Regions from separate parts of the Serratia rhizosphaerae genome, predicted to be linked through region 1. Evidence: riboswitches for the same ligand, from Rfam matches in the RefSeq annotation. Region 1 holds a riboswitch; each other region holds the start of a gene.
What was found. A riboswitch is a leader RNA that binds a small molecule or an ion and turns the genes downstream of it on or off. The one in region 1 is predicted to bind thiamine pyrophosphate.

Region 1 (5,667 bases):
CCGCCAGCGTCAGCGCATAGGCGATGCCCAGCGTCTTTTTGCCGAACAGCGAAATAAAGTAATAGCCGATACGCCCGCCCAGCCCGGTTTTATTCAGGCTGAGCGAGATCATGATAGAGAAGCCGATCAGCCAGATCAGCGGATTGGAAAAGCCGCTCAATGCATCGCCGAGCGCCGCCCCCGGCTTGCCGGGGTTGGTGACGCCGGTCACCGCCACCAGCGCGATGGCGATCACCGATACCGCGCCAATCGGCATCGCCTTGCCGATAATGGCGATAATGGTGCCGATAAACAGCGCCAGCAGTTGCCAGGCGTTGGGTTCAACGCCCTCAGGAACCGGGATGACAAACCAGATAAGCAGCGTGGCGGCAACGGCAATCAGGGAGGGAACAGGCTTGAGCGGCGTTAGTTTATCCATAACATACCCACGAGATTCAACGGAGAGGCGCGGCGGCGGCGTGGAGCAAAATCAACGACGCCGACGCCTTATGTCCGTTTAGCTTGCGACTATGGGCTAATGTTCTCAATGATTTACATCAATGTTAACGAAAATAGCGGTTAAACCTCCCGCACGCGGGCGCACAGCCACCAGGAGAGCGCCGCCAACGCCGCCGCCAGCCAATACACCGCGTAGTGTCCCAGATTCTCCACCAGCGCCCCCTGCAGCACCCCGGCTAAAATGACGCCGGTGGAGATACTGTTGGTAAACATGGTGGTCGCCGCGCCGGGACGCGCCGGCATCAAATCCTGAAAATAGAGCATGCCGATGCCGGCAATAATGCCGATAAAGATCGCGTTGAACAGCTGCAGGCCAATCAGCGCCAGTTTAGCGGTGAACAGCGTCAGGCCAAGATAAAACAGCAGGCCGGCCGCCACGGCGAACAGCATCATCCGGCGCTTGCCGAAACGCTTGACCACATAGCCCGCCAGCAGCATAGCCGGGATTTCCAGCCCGGCGGCGATGCCCATCAGAATGCCGGCCAGCCGCTCCGGCAGCCCGAGATCGCGGGTGATATACAGCGGCATATCGATGATATACATGGTGTTGCAGGTCCACATCAGCATCGAGGCGACAAACAGCCGGCGCACGTCGCGGTTGCGCCAGGCGCTGGGCGGCGCGACCGGCGTCACATTCAGGCTGCCGGTTTGCGCCTCGCGCGGCACCGAAGGCAGGCAAAACCCCACCAGCAGCGCGCTGACAACAAAGATCCCCGCGGCGATCAGGAACATGGTGGTAAAACCGTAATTGAGCGCCAGCATAAACGACAGCGGCGGGCCGATGACCCAGGCCAGCGACAGCTGGGCACGCATCACCGAGCTGAACATCACCACTTCACGGCCGCTGCTGTCGGCATATTCCCGCGCCAGGGCGAAAATCTGCGGCATCGCGGTATTGGCCAGCGCCGCCATCAGCACGCCGGCGGTAATCAGCGTCAGATAGTCGCGGTTAAAGGCGAACAGCAGGCAGTTGCCTACCGCCATCAGACAGCAGCCTAAAATCAGCTTACGCCTGTCGCCGCGGGTGTCCGAGCGTTTGGCCAGCAGGAAGCTCACCACGATGCCGGCCACCGCGTTGACGGTATAAAACAGCCCGACCCACAGCGGCCGCACTTTGACTTCCGAGGTCAGAAACAGGCTGAGCGTCGGCGTCTGCAACGCCCCGGCGATACCGGCCAGAAAAGCGACGGCAAGGAATGCGGCGAAAACGGGGTTAAAACGGCGTAGCGACCAACGGTTATTCATAGCGGCATTCCTGAACAAGGCGAAAACGGCGCAATAAAAAAATCAGTGTAGAGTAGAAGAAGTCAGCGAATAGTAAAAGCACCGCCCGACAACGGCAATCACCCGCCGCAAATAAAAATGCCAGTGGGTCGCCCCACTGGCTGGTGAAAAGCACCATTACTCAGAAACACTTGGTCTCCCCAGGTTTTCAGACGTCGTCTGAAAACCCACGGATAGCGGGGAAAGATCAGAGGCGCTTACGATAGGCTTCGTCGCTCAGCGTCGGCATATCCCACTGGGTTAAATGGGACAATATTTCCAGCCTGGCCTGCTCCGGCACCAGCCGGGTCAGCCAGTCGGCGTGCTGGCGGCGAACGGCGGCGAAATAGCGCTGATAAAACTGTTTCGACAGTAAAACGTTCATAAGCCCGCCCTCCTCTCTTTCATCTGAGCAAATTATCGGCGTAATATAGGGAAAGATAAATTGTCGGATTACTGTCGGGGAGTTCCTCTTTTATGTCCACGCCACGCCTGCAACAGCAGTTTATTCGTCTCTGGCAACGCTGCCAGGGCGAAGCCCGCGATACCACGCTGCAGGAGCTGGCCGACGCGCTCAGCTGTTCGCGCCGTCATGTACGCTCGCTGCTTGGCGCCATGCAGCAACAGGGCTGGCTGACCTGGCAGGCGGAGGCCGGGCGCGGCAAGCGTTCGCGGCTGGCGTTTCACTACACCGGCCTGGCGCTGCAGCAACAGCGGGCGGAAACGCTGCTGGAACAGGATCGCATCGACCAGCTGGTGCAGCTGGTCGGCGATAAAAAAGTGGTGCGACAGATGCTGCTGTCCCAACTGGGACGCAGTTTCCGCCAGGGTAAACATATCCTGCGCGTGCTCTACTACCGGCCGCTGTCCAATCTGCTGCCCGGTTCGGCGCTGCGCCGTTCGGAGACGCACCTGGCCCGGCAGATTTACAGCGGCCTGACGCGGATAAATGAGGAAAACGGGGAACTGGAGTCCGACCTTTCCCATCACTGGCAGGCGCTGACCCCGCTGCACTGGCGCTTCTATCTGCGCCCCGCTATCCACTTTCATCATGGACGCGAGTTGGAGATGGAAGACGTTATCCAGACGCTGACGCGCCTGACGTCGCAGCCGCTGTTCGCCCATATCGCACGCGTCGACTCGCCGACGCCCCATGTGATCGATGTGCATCTGCACAGCCCCGATTACTGGCTGCCCTGGCTGCTTGGCAGCGTGCCGGCCATGATTCTGCCGCAGGAATGGCGCACTCTGCCGGATTTTGCCCGCCATCCGATCGGCACCGGCCCGTACAGCGTGGTGCATAACCAGCAGAGCCAGCTGAAGATCCAGGCGTTTGACGATTACTTCGGCTATCGCGCCCTGATCGATGAAGTGAATATCTGGGTCCTGCCGGATATCACCGAAGAGCTGATGCACTCCGGCGTGCAGCTGCAGGCCGACGATACCGGCAAAAATGAGCTGGAAAGCCGGCTGGAGGAAGGCTGCTACTTTCTGCTGTTCGACCGGCGTTCGCCCGTCGGCGACGATCCGGCCATCCGCAGCTGGCTGTGCGAACTGCTCAATCCTATTGCCCTGCTGAACCTCTCCGGGCCGGTCAGCCAGCGCTACTGGTCGCCGGCCTACGGCATTTTGCCGCGCTGGCACCATAACCGCGAACTGGCCCAGCGGCCGAAACCCGCCGCTCTGCGCCGGCTGACGCTGACCTACTACGGTGAGCACTCGGAGTTCAACGCCATCGGCGACGCCCTGCAGCCGCTGCTGGCGCAGCACGGCGTAGAACTGACGGTCAATATCGTCGATTACGACGTCTGGCACCGGGGAGAGGCGCAGAGCGATCTGTGGCTCGGCAGCGCCAATTTCACCCTGCCGCTGGAGTTTTCACTGTTCGCCACCCTGTATGAGCTACCGCTGCTGCAACACTGCATGAGCGAAGATCTGGCGCAGGACGCCGCGCTGTGGCGCGATAACCGTCTGCCGCTGGCGGAATTTTGTCGCCGGCTGGTCAGCCAGCATCAGTTGCATCCGCTGTTCCATCACTGGCTGCAGCTGCACGGCCAGCGCAGCATGCGCGGCGTACGGATGAATACGCTGGGCTGGTTCGACTTCAAATCCGCCTGGTTCGCGCCGCCGGAGACATAAGCATCTTTCGCCAGCGGCGCTAACTCTTTACAATAGCGCCGTCTCAACGGGGTGCGAAACAAGGTTTTCGCTGAGAGCAAACCCGTCGAACCTGAACCGGCTAATACCGGCGGAGGGATTTGAGTGCCAGCCAACCGGCTCCCCAGGAGCCCCTCAGATGCCTTTGCTGCCCTAACTATCAGGAGTGCAAAGTGATCAAGAAATTCCTGCCTTGCCTGTTGCTGCTGGCCGCCGCGCCGGCGCTGGCGAAAGACACGCTGACGGTTTACACCTACGACTCCTTCGCCGCCGACTGGGGCCCTGGCCCGGCAATCAAAAAAGCCTTTGAGGCCGACTGCAACTGCGAACTGAAATTCGTGGCGCTGGAAGACGGCGTCTCACTGCTTAATCGTCTGCGGATGGAAGGCAAAAACAGCAAGGCGGACGTGGTGCTGGGGCTGGATAACAACCTGCTGCAGGCGGCGCGCCAGACCAGACTGTTCGCCGCCAGCACGGTGGACCACTCGCGGCTGAACGTGCCCGGCGGCTGGCAGGACAGCACCTTTATCCCCTATGACTACGGCTACTTCGCCTTTGTCTACAACAAAGACCGGCTGAAAAACCCGCCGAAGAGCCTGAAAGAGCTGGTGGAAAGCGACCAGCCGTGGAAAGTGATCTATCAGGATCCGCGCACCAGCACCCCGGGTCTCGGCCTGCTGCTGTGGATGCAGAAAGTCTATGGCGACGCCGCGCCGCAGGCCTGGCAGAAGCTGGCGAAGAAAACCGTCACCGTCACCAAAGGCTGGAGCGAAGCCTATGGTCTGTTCCTGAAAGGAGAAGGCGATCTGGTGCTGAGCTATACCACTTCGCCGGCCTACCATCTGCTTGAAGAGAAAAAAGACGCTTACGCCGCCGCCAACTTCAGCGAAGGGCACTACCTGCAGGTCGAAGTCGCCGCTAAATTGCAGGCCAGCCGCCATCCGCAGCTGGCGGAGCGCTTTATGCAGTTTATGCTGACGCCGGCGTTCCAGAACGCCATCCCGACCGGCAACTGGATGTATCCGGCGATCAAAACCCCTCTGCCGGCCGGCTTTGCGCAACTGCCGGTGCCGCAGACCGCGCTGCAATATCGCGCGGATGAGGTGGCAAAACAGCGAGGCAACTGGATCCGTTCATGGCAAAGCGCCGTCAGCCGTTAATCCCCCACTGGCTGTGGCCGGGGCTGCTGGCCGCCGGCCTGATTCTGCTGGTGGCCGCGCTGGCCTTCGGTTCGCTGCTGAACCATGCGCCGCACAGCGACGCCCTGTCGATATGGCAGGATGACTACCTGTGGCACGTAGTGCGCTTCACCTTCTGGCAGGCGCTGCTGTCGGCGCTGATCTCGGTGCTGCCCGCCATCCTGCTGGCGCGGGCGCTGTACCGCCGCCGCTTCCCCGGCCGCGCGTTGCTGCTGCGTTTGTGCGCCATGACGCTGGTGCTGCCAGTGCTGGTGGCGGTGTTCGGCCTGCTCAGCGTCTACGGCCGGCAGGGCTGGCTGGCGGCGCTGTGCGCCTGGCTGGGGCTCGACTATCAGTTCTCGCCTTACGGCCTGCAGGGGATTCTGCTGGCGCATATGTTCTTCAACCTGCCGCTGGCGACCCGCCTGCTGCTGCAGGCGCTGGAAAACGTGCCGGTTGAACAGCGTCAGCTTGCCGCACAGCTGGGCATGAACGGCTGGCAGCAGTTCCGCTTTGTCGAATGGCCGGCGCTGCGCCGTCAGATCCTGCCGGGCGGCGCACTGATCTTCAT
Region 2 (5,667 bases), 460 kb from region 1:
TAAAGCATCGACGGATCCATATTGCCCTGCAGCGCCACCCGATCGCCGACCCGACGACGCGCATCGGCAATATCGGTGGTCCAGTCCAGGCCCAGCGCATCGCAGCCGGTCGCCGCCATCGCTTCCAGCCACTGGCCGCCGCCTTTGGTGAACAACGTCACCGGCACCCGGCGACCGTCATGCTCGCGCAGCAGGCCATCGACGATTTTATGCATATAGTTCAGCGAGAATTCGCGGTAATCACGGCCGGTCAGCACGCCGCCCCAGGTGTCGAACACCATGACCGACTGCGCGCCCGCGCGGATTTGCGCATTCAGATACAAAATCACGCTGTCCGCCAGCTTGTCCAACAGCAGGTGCAGAGTTTGCGGCTCGGCGTACATCATCTTTTTCAGTTTGGTAAACGCCTTGCTGCTACCGCCTTCAACCATATAGGTCGCCAGCGTCCACGGACTGCCGGAGAAGCCGATCAGCGGCACCTGGCCTTTCAGCTCGCGGCGGATGGTGCGCACCGCGTTCATCACATAGCCCAGCTCCACCTCCGGATCGAACAGCGGCAGCTTTTCTACATCGGCGCGGCAGGTAATCGGCGATGAGAAACGCGGCCCTTCGCCGGTTTCAAAGTAGAGCCCCAGCCCCATGGCGTCGGGAATGGTCAGAATGTCGGAAAACAGGATGGCAGCATCCAGCGCATAGCGACGCAGCGGCTGCAGCGTCACCTCACAGGCCAGTTCGGCGTTCTTGCACAGCGACATAAAGTCGCCGGCCTGCGCCCGCGTGGCTTTATACTCCGGCAAATAACGACCGGCCTGGCGCATCATCCATACGGGGGTAACATCCACCGGCTGGCGCAACAGCGCACGCAGGTAACGATCGTTCTTCAACTCAGTCATTATTGGCTCCCTTAATTCAGCTGGCGCTATTGTATACCCAAAAGAATGGGCGTTGTACCAAAGCGCCAGCGCATCATGCGTCCCGGCACAGCACCACGGTGTCCTCAATCAAACGCCGCGCCACGGTGCCCGGCGGCGGCAGCAAGGGCAGCCGATCGTAACGATACCAGCCGGCATGCAGCAGTTCCTTAGGGTCGTGGCGCAATTCACCGCGATGATAATCCGCCATAAAGGCCATCATCAGCGACTGCGGGAACGGCCAGGGCTGGGAGGAGACGTAACGCAGGTTTTTAATTTCAATATTACTCTCCTCCATCACCTCGCGCGCCGCCGCCTGCTCCAGCGTCTCCCCGACCTCGACAAAACCGGCCAGCACCGTATGGATGCCGCCGCGGTGCCGCACGTGCTGCGCCAGCAGGATTTCATCATCGCGGCGAATGGCGACGATCACACAGGGGGCGATTTGCGGGTAATAGCGTTCACGGCAGTGGTCGCACAGGCAGGCGTTTTCGGTTCGGCTCAGGTGCATTTTATGGCCGCAATAGCCGCAAAATTGATGGGAACGATAAAATTCGGCCAGCTGCACCCCGCGCCCGGCTAACTGGAACAGGGCGCGGTCGAGATCCAGCAGCTGCCGCACCGAGCCCATCTCCTGCGCCATGGCGCGGCGCACCAGCCAGACCGGCGCCCCTTGCCACTCACCAATTTGCCGCGCCGCTTCGCCGCGCAGGCCCCATTTATCGGCAGCACCAAACGGCAATTCACCGTTTGGTAACCAAAGTTTGTTTTCATGGCTGACGATCCACCAGCCCTTTTCGTTACCTGTTAATGCAAGTTCCATATCGTTGTTGCACAACCTCAGCTTCACTGGCACTCTAGAAATCGGCACTGTTACATTTTTATAACTTACCGTTACTTTTTCTTACTTACGGAGTCAACAATGCTCAACCACTTGGAAAGCCTGACTCAGCGCGTTGGTGGTAGTAATGAATTAGTTGATCAATGGCTTGAGGCACGTAAGCAGTTGCTGGTTGCTTACTGCACGCTCGTCGGCATTAAGCCGAATAAAGAAAAGCATACGCCGCTTAATGCAAAAGCGCTGGAGAACTTTTGCCACAATCTGGTGGATTATCTCTCCGCAGGGCATTTTCATATCTATGACAGAGTCATCAAGCAGGTGGAAGGCGCCGGTAGTCCTAAAATGTCTTTCGCCACCCAAATTTATCCCAAGTTGTGGATCAATACCGAACAGGTGATGGCGTTCCACGATCGCTATGCCGACACCGAGATCGATCAGGATCTCTGTCTGGCGTTCCATCAGGCGCTGTCGGACATCGGCGAAACGCTGGCCGCCCGCTTCGCACTGGAAGATCGCCTGATTCAGCTGCTCACAGAAACCTGGCAGCCCGGCCAACAGGAAGCGGAAAAAGGCAACCTGGTCCAATAGCTTTCCCTTGCAGCAAACAATAATGCCCTTCTATACTGGGGGCTCTTGTCGGAGTGCCTAGCGCCAGGCTTGTTATCAAGTCGGCCAGGCTGAGACCGTTAATTCGGGATCCGCGGAACCTGATCGGGTTAATACCCGCGAAGGGAACAAGAGTAATCTATCGCCAGCGGCAGACCTTCCACCAGCGTCTGCCGATCGGCCAACATCGTTACTCCCTCCGAGCTCCAGACAAGCAATTTTCCCAACTCACCCGACTTGTAGGAATTTGCTATGTCTAATAACAACCAGCGTCCCCGTAAAGTACAGCGTGAAGCCGCGCAGCAGTTTATCGACAACCTTCAGGGCGTCGCTTTCCCCAACTCCCGCCGCATCTATCTGCAAGGATCGCGCCCCGATCTGCAGGTGCCGATGCGCGAGATCCAGCTCAGCCCGACCTTAATCGGCGGCAGTAAAGACGAACCGCAATACGAGCCGAATGAGGCGGTACCGGTCTATGATACCGCCGGCCCTTACGGCGACCCGGCGTCCCAACTGGACGTACACCGCGGCCTGGACAAGCTGCGCGCCAGCTGGATCGCAGAGCGCGACGATACCGAGACGCTGGCCCACGTCAGCTCCGGCTTTACCCAGCAGCGTCTGGCGGATGAGGGGTTAGACCACCTGCGTTTCGAACATCTGCCGCAGCCACGCAAAGCGCAGTCGGGCAAATGCGTCACCCAGCTGCACTATGCGCGCGCCGGCGTCGTCACGCCGGAGATGGAATTTATCGCCATCCGCGAAAATATGGGCCGTGAGCGCATCCGCAGCGAGGTGCTGCGCCAGCAGCATCCGGGCCAGAGCTGGGGCGCCAACCTGCCGGAAAACATTACGCCGGAGTTTGTCCGTCAGGAGGTGGCCGCCGGCCGCGCCATTATCCCGGCCAACATTAACCACCCGGAATCCGAACCGATGATTATCGGTCGCAACTTCCTGGTGAAGGTAAACGCCAATATCGGCAATTCTGCGGTGACCTCCTCCATCGAGGAAGAGGTGGAAAAACTGGTGTGGTCCACCCGCTGGGGCGCGGATACCGTGATGGACCTCTCCACCGGTCGTTATATCCACGAAACCCGCGAATGGATCCTGCGCAACAGCCCGGTGCCGATCGGCACCGTCCCCATCTATCAGGCGCTGGAAAAAGTGAACGGCGTAGCAGAAAACCTGACCTGGGAAATGTTCCGCGACACGCTGCTGGAGCAGGCGGAGCAAGGGGTCGATTATTTCACCATCCACGCCGGCGTGCTGCTGCGCTATGTGCCGATGACCGCCAAACGCCTGACCGGCATCGTCTCGCGCGGCGGCTCGATCATGGCCAAATGGTGCCTGTCGCATCATCAGGAAAACTTCCTGTATGAACACTTCCGCGAAATCTGCGAGATCTGCGCCGCCTACGACGTTTCACTGTCGCTGGGCGATGGCCTGCGCCCTGGCTCGGTACAGGACGCCAACGATGAAGCGCAGTTCTCCGAGCTGCATACGCTGGGCGAACTGACCAAAATCGCCTGGGAATACGACGTACAGGTGATGATCGAAGGCCCGGGCCACGTGCCGATGCATATGATCCGCCGCAATATGACCGAAGAGCTGGAGCACTGCCATGAAGCGCCGTTCTATACGCTGGGGCCATTGACCACCGATATCGCGCCGGGCTATGACCACTTCACCTCCGGCATCGGCGCCGCGATGATCGGCTGGTTCGGCTGCGCCATGCTGTGCTACGTGACGCCGAAAGAGCACCTGGGGCTGCCGAACAAAGAGGACGTCAAGCAGGGGCTGATTACCTATAAAATCGCCGCGCACGCCGCGGATTTGGCAAAAGGCCACCCCGGCGCGCAGATCCGCGATAACGCCATGTCCAAGGCGCGCTTTGAGTTCCGCTGGGAAGACCAGTTCAACCTGGCGCTGGATCCCGCCACCGCCCGCGCCTATCACGATGAGACGCTGCCGCAGGAATCCGGCAAAATCGCCCATTTCTGCTCAATGTGCGGGCCGAAATTCTGTTCGATGAAGATTTCACAGGAAGTGCGCGACTATGCCGCCGCGCAGGAAGCCGCCAAACCGATCGAAGTGCTGTCCGGCATGGAAAAAATGTCCGCCGAATTCCGCTCACGCGGCAGCGAGCTGTACCACAGCGCCGCAGCGCTGCAGGAGGACAACAATGGCTGAGTTATCAAGCCCGTTTCCCGCCACGCCGCACCGCCTCGGGCTGTACCCGGTGGTGGACAGCGTCATGTGGATCGAACGCTTGCTGGACGCAGGCGTCACCACCATCCAGCTGCGGATTAAAGATCAGCCGGACGAGCAGGTCGATGGCGACATTATCGCCGCCATCGCCCTCGGCAAACGCTACAACGCCCGTCTGTTTATCAATGACTACTGGCGGCTGGCGGTCAAGCACGGCGCCTACGGCGTCCATCTGGGGCAGGAGGATCTGGACAGCACCGATCTGGCAGCCATCCATCGCGCCGGGCTGCGTCTTGGCGTATCAACCCATGACGACGCCGAACTGGCGCGCGCCAAAGCGGTGCAGCCCTCGTATATTGCGCTCGGCCACATCTTTCCTACCCAGACCAAGGATATGCCTTCCGCCCCCCAGGGGCTGGCGGAGCTGAAGCGCCACGTGGCGACGCTGGCGGCGTATCCCACGGTGGCGATCGGCGGCATCAGCCTCGATCGCGTCCCGGCGGTATTGGCCTGCGGCGTCGGCAGCGTGGCGGTGGTGAGCGCCATCACCCAGGCGCCGGACTGGCGTGCCGCTACGGCGGAACTGCTGCGCCTGATTGAAGGCAAGGAGTAACGGTATGCTCAGCGATCACGAATTCTTACGTTACAGCCGGCAGCTATTGCTGGAAGACATCGGCCCCGACGGGCAGGAAAAACTCAAAGGCGCCAGCGTGCTGATCGTCGGCCTGGGCGGGTTGGGATCGCCGGCGGCGCTGTATCTGGCCGCCGCCGGCGTCGGAACGCTGCTGCTGGCGGACGATGACCAGCTGCATCTCACCAACCTGCAGCGGCAGATCCTTTACCGCAGCGCCGACGTGCCGCACGGGAAGGCCCAACTGGCCCAACGCCACCTGCAGGCGCTTAATCCACAGGTCGAGTCGATCGCACTGGCGCAGCGCCTGCAGGGCGCAGAACTGCAACAGGCGGTGGCGCGCGCCGATCTGGTGCTGGACTGCAGCGACAATATGGCGACCCGCCACGCAATCAATGCCGCCTGCGTGGCCGCCGGCAAGCCGCTTATCAGCGGCAGCGCGGTTGGCTTCAGCGGGCAGTTGCTGGTCATCA
Region 3 (5,667 bases), 2.2 Mb from region 1:
AATCTTCGGCCCGGTGAATGGAAACAAAACCCAGCGGTATGCCGTTTTCTTCGGCTACCCAGATCTCTTCTCCCAGCGTAGCGCGATCGAAATCTCTCGGTTGGTAATTGGCGGTGTCCCGCCAGTGAAAGGCGATTTTACGCGCGGCCAAATATAAGCGGCGCAGAAAGGGGCGATCGGATTCTTGATATGGCCGTATTTTCATCATGCTCCCTTGGTGACGGACGCGCGGTGATCCTGCGGTGTGGCACCTGAGTATGTCGGAATACCATGCCGTTGGCGAGAGATAAGAAAAAAGAGCAAATAGATTATTTGCTCTTGAATACGGACACGTTACCGGGCGGCGAGCAAAGCGTCGCCGGCCCGGTAGAAAGTGACGACGTTACTTGGTGTAACGACCTTCCCAGAAACCACGGACAAGGTTAAATACGCCGTCGGTGAAGATTTTGCCTACGCCTTTGGCCGCGTTGGTAAAGCTGGCGAGGATGGATTCAGCACCTTTGGAGATGGAACCAACAACACCGCCTAAGAGTCCACCGAGGATACTGTCGAGACCGGCACCACCTGATACTTCATTGACTTCAACGTTAGATAATTCTCTCATGGTTTATCCTTAAATATTAAATGAGGTAGATAAAAGAGCGGGAAAATTATGATTGCGGCTTGGCAGGCGCGCACTCATTCAACTCAACAGGTTTGCTGGACGAGGTGACGTTGCCAAACTTGTCAACGCAGCCCACGGTCCGATAGCAAGTCACTCCTGAGGTGGATGGGGATAGGCTATGGCTGACTTTACAGCCCCACGCGCCACCAATAACATTCGTTGCTTTGCCTTGCGTTAATTTCTGCATAATTATTAATTATCCTTGTTGGTTACTCTACGGATGACTCAACGCTATCCGAGTTGGGCCATTAAGACTTAGCGGTTTCGGCTGGTGCTTCCGGAGCAGGCTTACTTGGGCGGAAAGCATTGATGAGGGAATCCAGGAAGCCCATGCCCAGACCAACAGCGGTGCCGATAGAGTTGGCGATATTACCGACGATATTGCCAGCGATGCCGGTCAGGGTATTAACGCCTGCGTTGATGATATCGCTGATAATACCACCGAAAAAGCCGCCTGAAACTGCTTCAACTTCAACGTTAGATAATTCTCTCATGACAAATTCCTTTTTTATTAAAAATAAAAGAGTATGGGGTTAAATAAAATGGTGACACCTTGGTATGGAAAGCCAAGGTGTTATTTAATATTACCCTCTTTTCTTATCTTATAAATACTGTTTGCAGAATTTCGTTCGTTTTAAGGATAATTCTTGCTGGCTTGAAATAGGCCGTCTGGCTTTATCCTAAATTCACCGTATTTATATTTTTATGGGTGATAATTGAAATTTTATTTTCTGAGTTTTTAATGTTTCCGGCCGCAGGACGCCATGCATAAATCATAAACATGACGATGAAAGATTTGAATCCCGCCGGGTGCGGAGTATGATGTGGCCGCAGTCGCTATCCCTGCGGGATGCGCTGTCTGAGACTCGGGGTGCCCTTCATGTATGTGAAGGCTGAGAAATACCCGTATTACCTGATCTGGATAATACCAGCGTAGGGAAGTCTTGGCGTCCTGACCGGCGCCCGCCTTCTTTAACGCCGGTTGGGAGAACTATGATCGCTCGACCTGATGAATTGCCCGGCGCAACGGCCGCGGCCAGCTTACAGCTGCTTAAACAACATTCCCCGCTGATTCACTGCCTGACCAACGACGTGGTGCAAACGCTGACGGCCAACGTTTTGCTGGCGCTGGGCGCTTCGCCGGCGATGGTGATTGAACCGTCCGAAGCGACGCAGTTCAGCCGCCTGGCCGATGGCGTGCTGATCAATATCGGCACGCTGACCGCCGCCCGCGCGGAATCGATGCTGGCGGCGGTGGAGGCGGCCAATCAGGCCGCGACGCCGTGGGTGCTGGACCCGGTGGCGGTCGGCGGACTGACCTTTCGTACCGAGTTTGCCAACCGGCTGCTGACGCTGCAGCCGGCGGCCATTCGCGGCAACGCGTCGGAAATTATGGCGCTGAGCGGGCTGCAGGCTTCGGGGCGCGGCGTCGACAGCACGGCGGACTCTCTGGCCGCGCTGCCGGCGGCGCAACAGCTGGCGCAGCGCAGCGGTGCGATTGTCGCGGTCACCGGCGCCACCGACTACATTACTGACGGGCAGCGCAGCTGGGCGGTCGGCGGCGGCGATCCGCTGATGACGCGGGTGGTGGGCACCGGCTGTGCCTTATCGGCGGTGGTGGCGGCGTTTTGCAGCCTGCCGGGCGAGCGGCTGGACCACGTCGCCGCCGCCTGCCGGGTGATGGCGCACTGCGGCGCGGCGGCCAGCAAACAGGCCGGCGGCCCCGGCAGCTTTACCCCCGCATTTCTCGACGCGCTGTACCGCTGGCAGGGAGATGAATAATCATGAAACGCATCAATGCATTGACCATCGCCGGTACCGATCCGAGCGGCGGCGCCGGCATTCAGGCGGATCTGAAAGCCTTCTCGGCGCTCGGCGCCTATGGCGCCAGCGTGATCACCGCGCTGGTGGCGCAAAACACGCGCGGCGTGCAGTCGGTGTACCAGATTGAGCCGACGTTCGTTGCCGCGCAGCTGGATTCCGTGCTGAGCGACGTGCGCATCGACAGCGTAAAAATCGGTATGCTGGCCAATGCCGACATCGTGCAGGCGGTGGCCGAGCGCTTGCGGCATTATCAGCCGCCGTTTGTGGTGCTGGATACGGTGATGCTGGCGAAAAGCGGCGATCCGCTGCTGGCGCCGGAGGCGGTGGCGTCGATCCGGCGTGAACTGTTGCCGCAGGTGTCGCTGATTACGCCTAACCTGCCGGAAGCGGCGGCGCTGCTGGCGTGTCCGCCGGCGGATAATGAGCAGCAGATGCGCGAGCAGGGACGGGCGCTGCTGGCAATGGGTTGCCAGGCGGTGCTGATGAAGGGCGGCCATCTCAGTGAAGAGGAAAGCCCGGACTGGCTGTTCAGCCGCGGTACGGAGCAGCGCTTCAGCGCGCCTCGTGTCGCCACGCGCCATACGCACGGCACCGGCTGCACCCTGTCTGCGGCGCTGGCCGCCCTGCGTCCGCGTTATGACGACTGGCCGCAGACGGTGGCGGCGGCGAAGGATTACCTGCAGCGCGCGCTGCAGCAGGCGGACAGCCTGGAAGTCGGCCAGGGCATCGGCCCGGTGCACCATTTCCATGCCTGGTGGTGAGCCAACTTTTTCGCGCGGCGATGGTCTGAGTAGATGCAATGTCTTTGTCTATTTTCGGAGGGAGAATCACCATGACAGGAATGCATAAACGTCGTTATATGCTGCTGGGCGCGTTGCTGGCCGTCAGCGCCGGCAGCTTTGCCCAGCAGGTGGTGACCACGGCGGATCTGGTTCAGCAGCCGGGTTATCAGAGCAGCTGGCAGCAGATGATGAAAGGTCAGGCCCGGCTGCCGGGCTGGGCGCGTAAGGGCAGCGGCACTTCGACGCCGGCGGAGACGATCGGCTGGCAGGGGCAGCAGTATCAGGTTGGCAATATCTGTAAGCCTCACGATTGCGGCAATAACTTTTTGATCGTCGCCTTCAAGGCGGACAAGTCGCAGGCCTGGGGCGTGCGGGTTGAGGTGGAAGACCGGCCGGAAGCGGTGGCGCACCCCAAAAAGTACGCCAAATATCAGTGGCTCGGCAAGCCGGACAGCAATATGCAGGCGCTGCTGCGTCAGCAGTTTGAAAACAGCCCGGACTGGAAGTAAACCGATGTTTGCAGGGACGGGCGCGCCCGTCCCTGATGGTCAGCCGATGCCGGCCTGATGCAGGTCGTGCAGGTTCAGCGCGCCGACCAGTTCCCCCTCAACGTTGACCACCGGCGCGGCGCTGATATGCTGCTCGTGCAGCGCCTCCAGCGCTTCTCCCGCGCGCCACTGTTCCGGCAGGCGATAGCCGGGGCGGGTAATCGCCGGGCTGAGCGGATCCTCCAGCTTGTGGCCCTGCACCAGCCAGCGGCGCAGATCGCCGTCGGTGAAGACGCCCACCACTTTTTGCTGCTCGTCGCACACCGCCACCAGTCCCAGGCCGGTGCGGCTCAGCTCCAGCATCGCCGCCATCACGTCGGCGCTTTCCTGCACCTTCGGCAGACGATCGCCGGTGCGCATCAGGTGATGCACGCGGTTAAGCAGACGCGCGCCGAGGCTGCCGCCCGGGTGTGAACGGGCGAAGTCTTCGGCGTTGAAGCCGCGCTGACGCATCAGCGCCATCGCCAGCGCATCGCCGATCATCAGAGTGTTGACCGCGCTGGAGGTCGGCGCCAGCCCCATCGGGCAGGCTTCGCGCTCGACGCTGATATCCAGCACGCAGGCGGCACCCTGCGCCAGCGGTGAGGCGGTGCCGCCGGTAATGGCGATCACCGGGATCCGGCTCTCGGCCAGCAGCGGCAGGATCAGGTCCAGCTCTTTGGCGCGGCCGGAGTATGAAATAAAGATCATCACGTCGTCCGGGCCGATCATGCCGAGATCGCCGTGCAGCGCTTCCGCCGGATGCAGGAAGAAGGCGGGCGTCCCGGTGCTGGCCAGCGAGGCGGCGATTTTCTTGCCGATATGGCCGGATTTGCCGATGCCGGAAATCACCGCCTTGCCGCGGCAGCTCAGCAGCAGCTCGCAGGCGCGGACAAAGTTGTCGTCCAGCCGCGCCAGCAGGCGCTGCGCTTCGGCCAGTTCAATCTCCAGCGTTTCGCGGGCGAAGGTGAGCAGGGTGCTCGCGTTATCCATCAGTCTCTCCTGCGGAATGAATCAAGGCGGAAATATAGTGTTATTTACCGGATGAAACACGCGACACGCCGGTTTTTTTTAAACGGATCACAGTTTGAGAAATCAGCCGGGAAGGCGTGCGGACGAGAAGCCGGGTGAAAAGCCCGGCTTCTGCGGCGGCGTCAGGCGATGGTGACGCTGCTGTCGAGATAGGTATCCTGCACGGCGTTAATCAGCGCCACGCCGTCCTTCATCGATTTTTTGAAGGCCTTACGCCCCAGAATCAGCCCCATGCCGCCGGCGCGTTTGTTGATCACTGCGGTGCGCACCGATTCCTGCAGATCGTTTTCCCCGGCGGCGCCGCCGGAGTTAATCAGGCCGGCGCGTCCCATATAGCAGTTGGCCAGCTGATAACGCACCAGATCGATCGGGTGATCGCTGGTCAGTTTGTCGTATACCCGGTCGTCGGTGTAGCCGAAGTTCACGGCGCGGTAGCCGCCGTTGTTTTCCGCCATTTTCTGTTTGACGATATCGGCGCCGATGGTGGCGGCGATATGGTTGGCCTGGCCGGTGAGATCGGCGCTGGAGTGGTAGTCGACGCCGTCTTTCTTGAATGCCGGGTTACGCAGATAGGCCCACAGCACGGTAACCATGCCCAGTTCGTGCGCGCGCTCGAAGGCGGCGGAAATCTCTTCAATCTGGCGGCGCGACTGCTCGGAACCGAAATAGATGGTGGCGCCGACCGCCACCGCGCCCATATCGAACGCCTGCTCAACGCTGGCGTACAGGGTCTGGTCGTACTGGGTCGGGTAGCTGAGGGTTTCGTTGTGGTTCAGTTTGACCAGGAACGGGATTTTGTGCGCATAGCGACGTGATACCGCCGCCAGCACGCCGTAGG

Region 2: another riboswitch for thiamine pyrophosphate. It lies ahead of thiC (phosphomethylpyrimidine synthase ThiC); the one in region 1 lies ahead of thiB (thiamine ABC transporter substrate binding subunit).
Region 3: another riboswitch for thiamine pyrophosphate. It lies ahead of thiM (hydroxyethylthiazole kinase); the one in region 1 lies ahead of thiB (thiamine ABC transporter substrate binding subunit).

Annotation. Positions count from the first base shown of each region.
Region 1 covers NZ_CP041764.1:1,332,145-1,337,811, forward strand. Annotated here, with positions in the region: gene FO014_RS06325 (DASS family sodium-coupled anion symporter) at 1-418, opposite strand, end outside; gene FO014_RS06330 (sugar efflux transporter) at 559-1,743, opposite strand; gene sgrT (glucose uptake inhibitor SgrT) at 1,970-2,146, opposite strand; gene sgrR (HTH-type transcriptional regulator SgrR) at 2,239-3,900, shown strand; TPP riboswitch at 3,938-4,036, shown strand; gene thiB (thiamine ABC transporter substrate binding subunit) at 4,092-5,078, shown strand; gene thiP (thiamine/thiamine pyrophosphate ABC transporter permease ThiP) at 5,054-5,667, shown strand, end outside.
Region 2 covers NZ_CP041764.1:1,794,092-1,799,758, forward strand. Annotated here, with positions in the region: gene hemE (uroporphyrinogen decarboxylase) at 1-893, opposite strand, end outside; gene nudC (NAD(+) diphosphatase) at 967-1,734, opposite strand; gene rsd (sigma D regulator) at 1,834-2,340, shown strand; TPP riboswitch at 2,380-2,503, shown strand; gene thiC (phosphomethylpyrimidine synthase ThiC) at 2,611-4,545, shown strand; gene thiE (thiamine phosphate synthase) at 4,538-5,176, shown strand; gene FO014_RS08495 (HesA/MoeB/ThiF family protein) at 5,181-5,667, shown strand, end outside.
Region 3 covers NZ_CP041764.1:3,557,518-3,563,184, forward strand. Annotated here, with positions in the region: gene FO014_RS16540 (GNAT family N-acetyltransferase) at 1-205, opposite strand, end outside; gene FO014_RS16545 (hypothetical protein) at 383-604, opposite strand; gene FO014_RS16555 (hypothetical protein) at 913-1,158, opposite strand; TPP riboswitch at 1,522-1,621, shown strand; gene thiM (hydroxyethylthiazole kinase) at 1,658-2,446, shown strand; gene thiD (bifunctional hydroxymethylpyrimidine kinase/phosphomethylpyrimidine kinase) at 2,449-3,249, shown strand; gene FO014_RS16570 (inhibitor of vertebrate lysozyme family protein) at 3,321-3,779, shown strand; gene gutQ (arabinose-5-phosphate isomerase GutQ) at 3,819-4,790, opposite strand; gene fbaB (class I fructose-bisphosphate aldolase) at 4,952-5,667, opposite strand, start outside.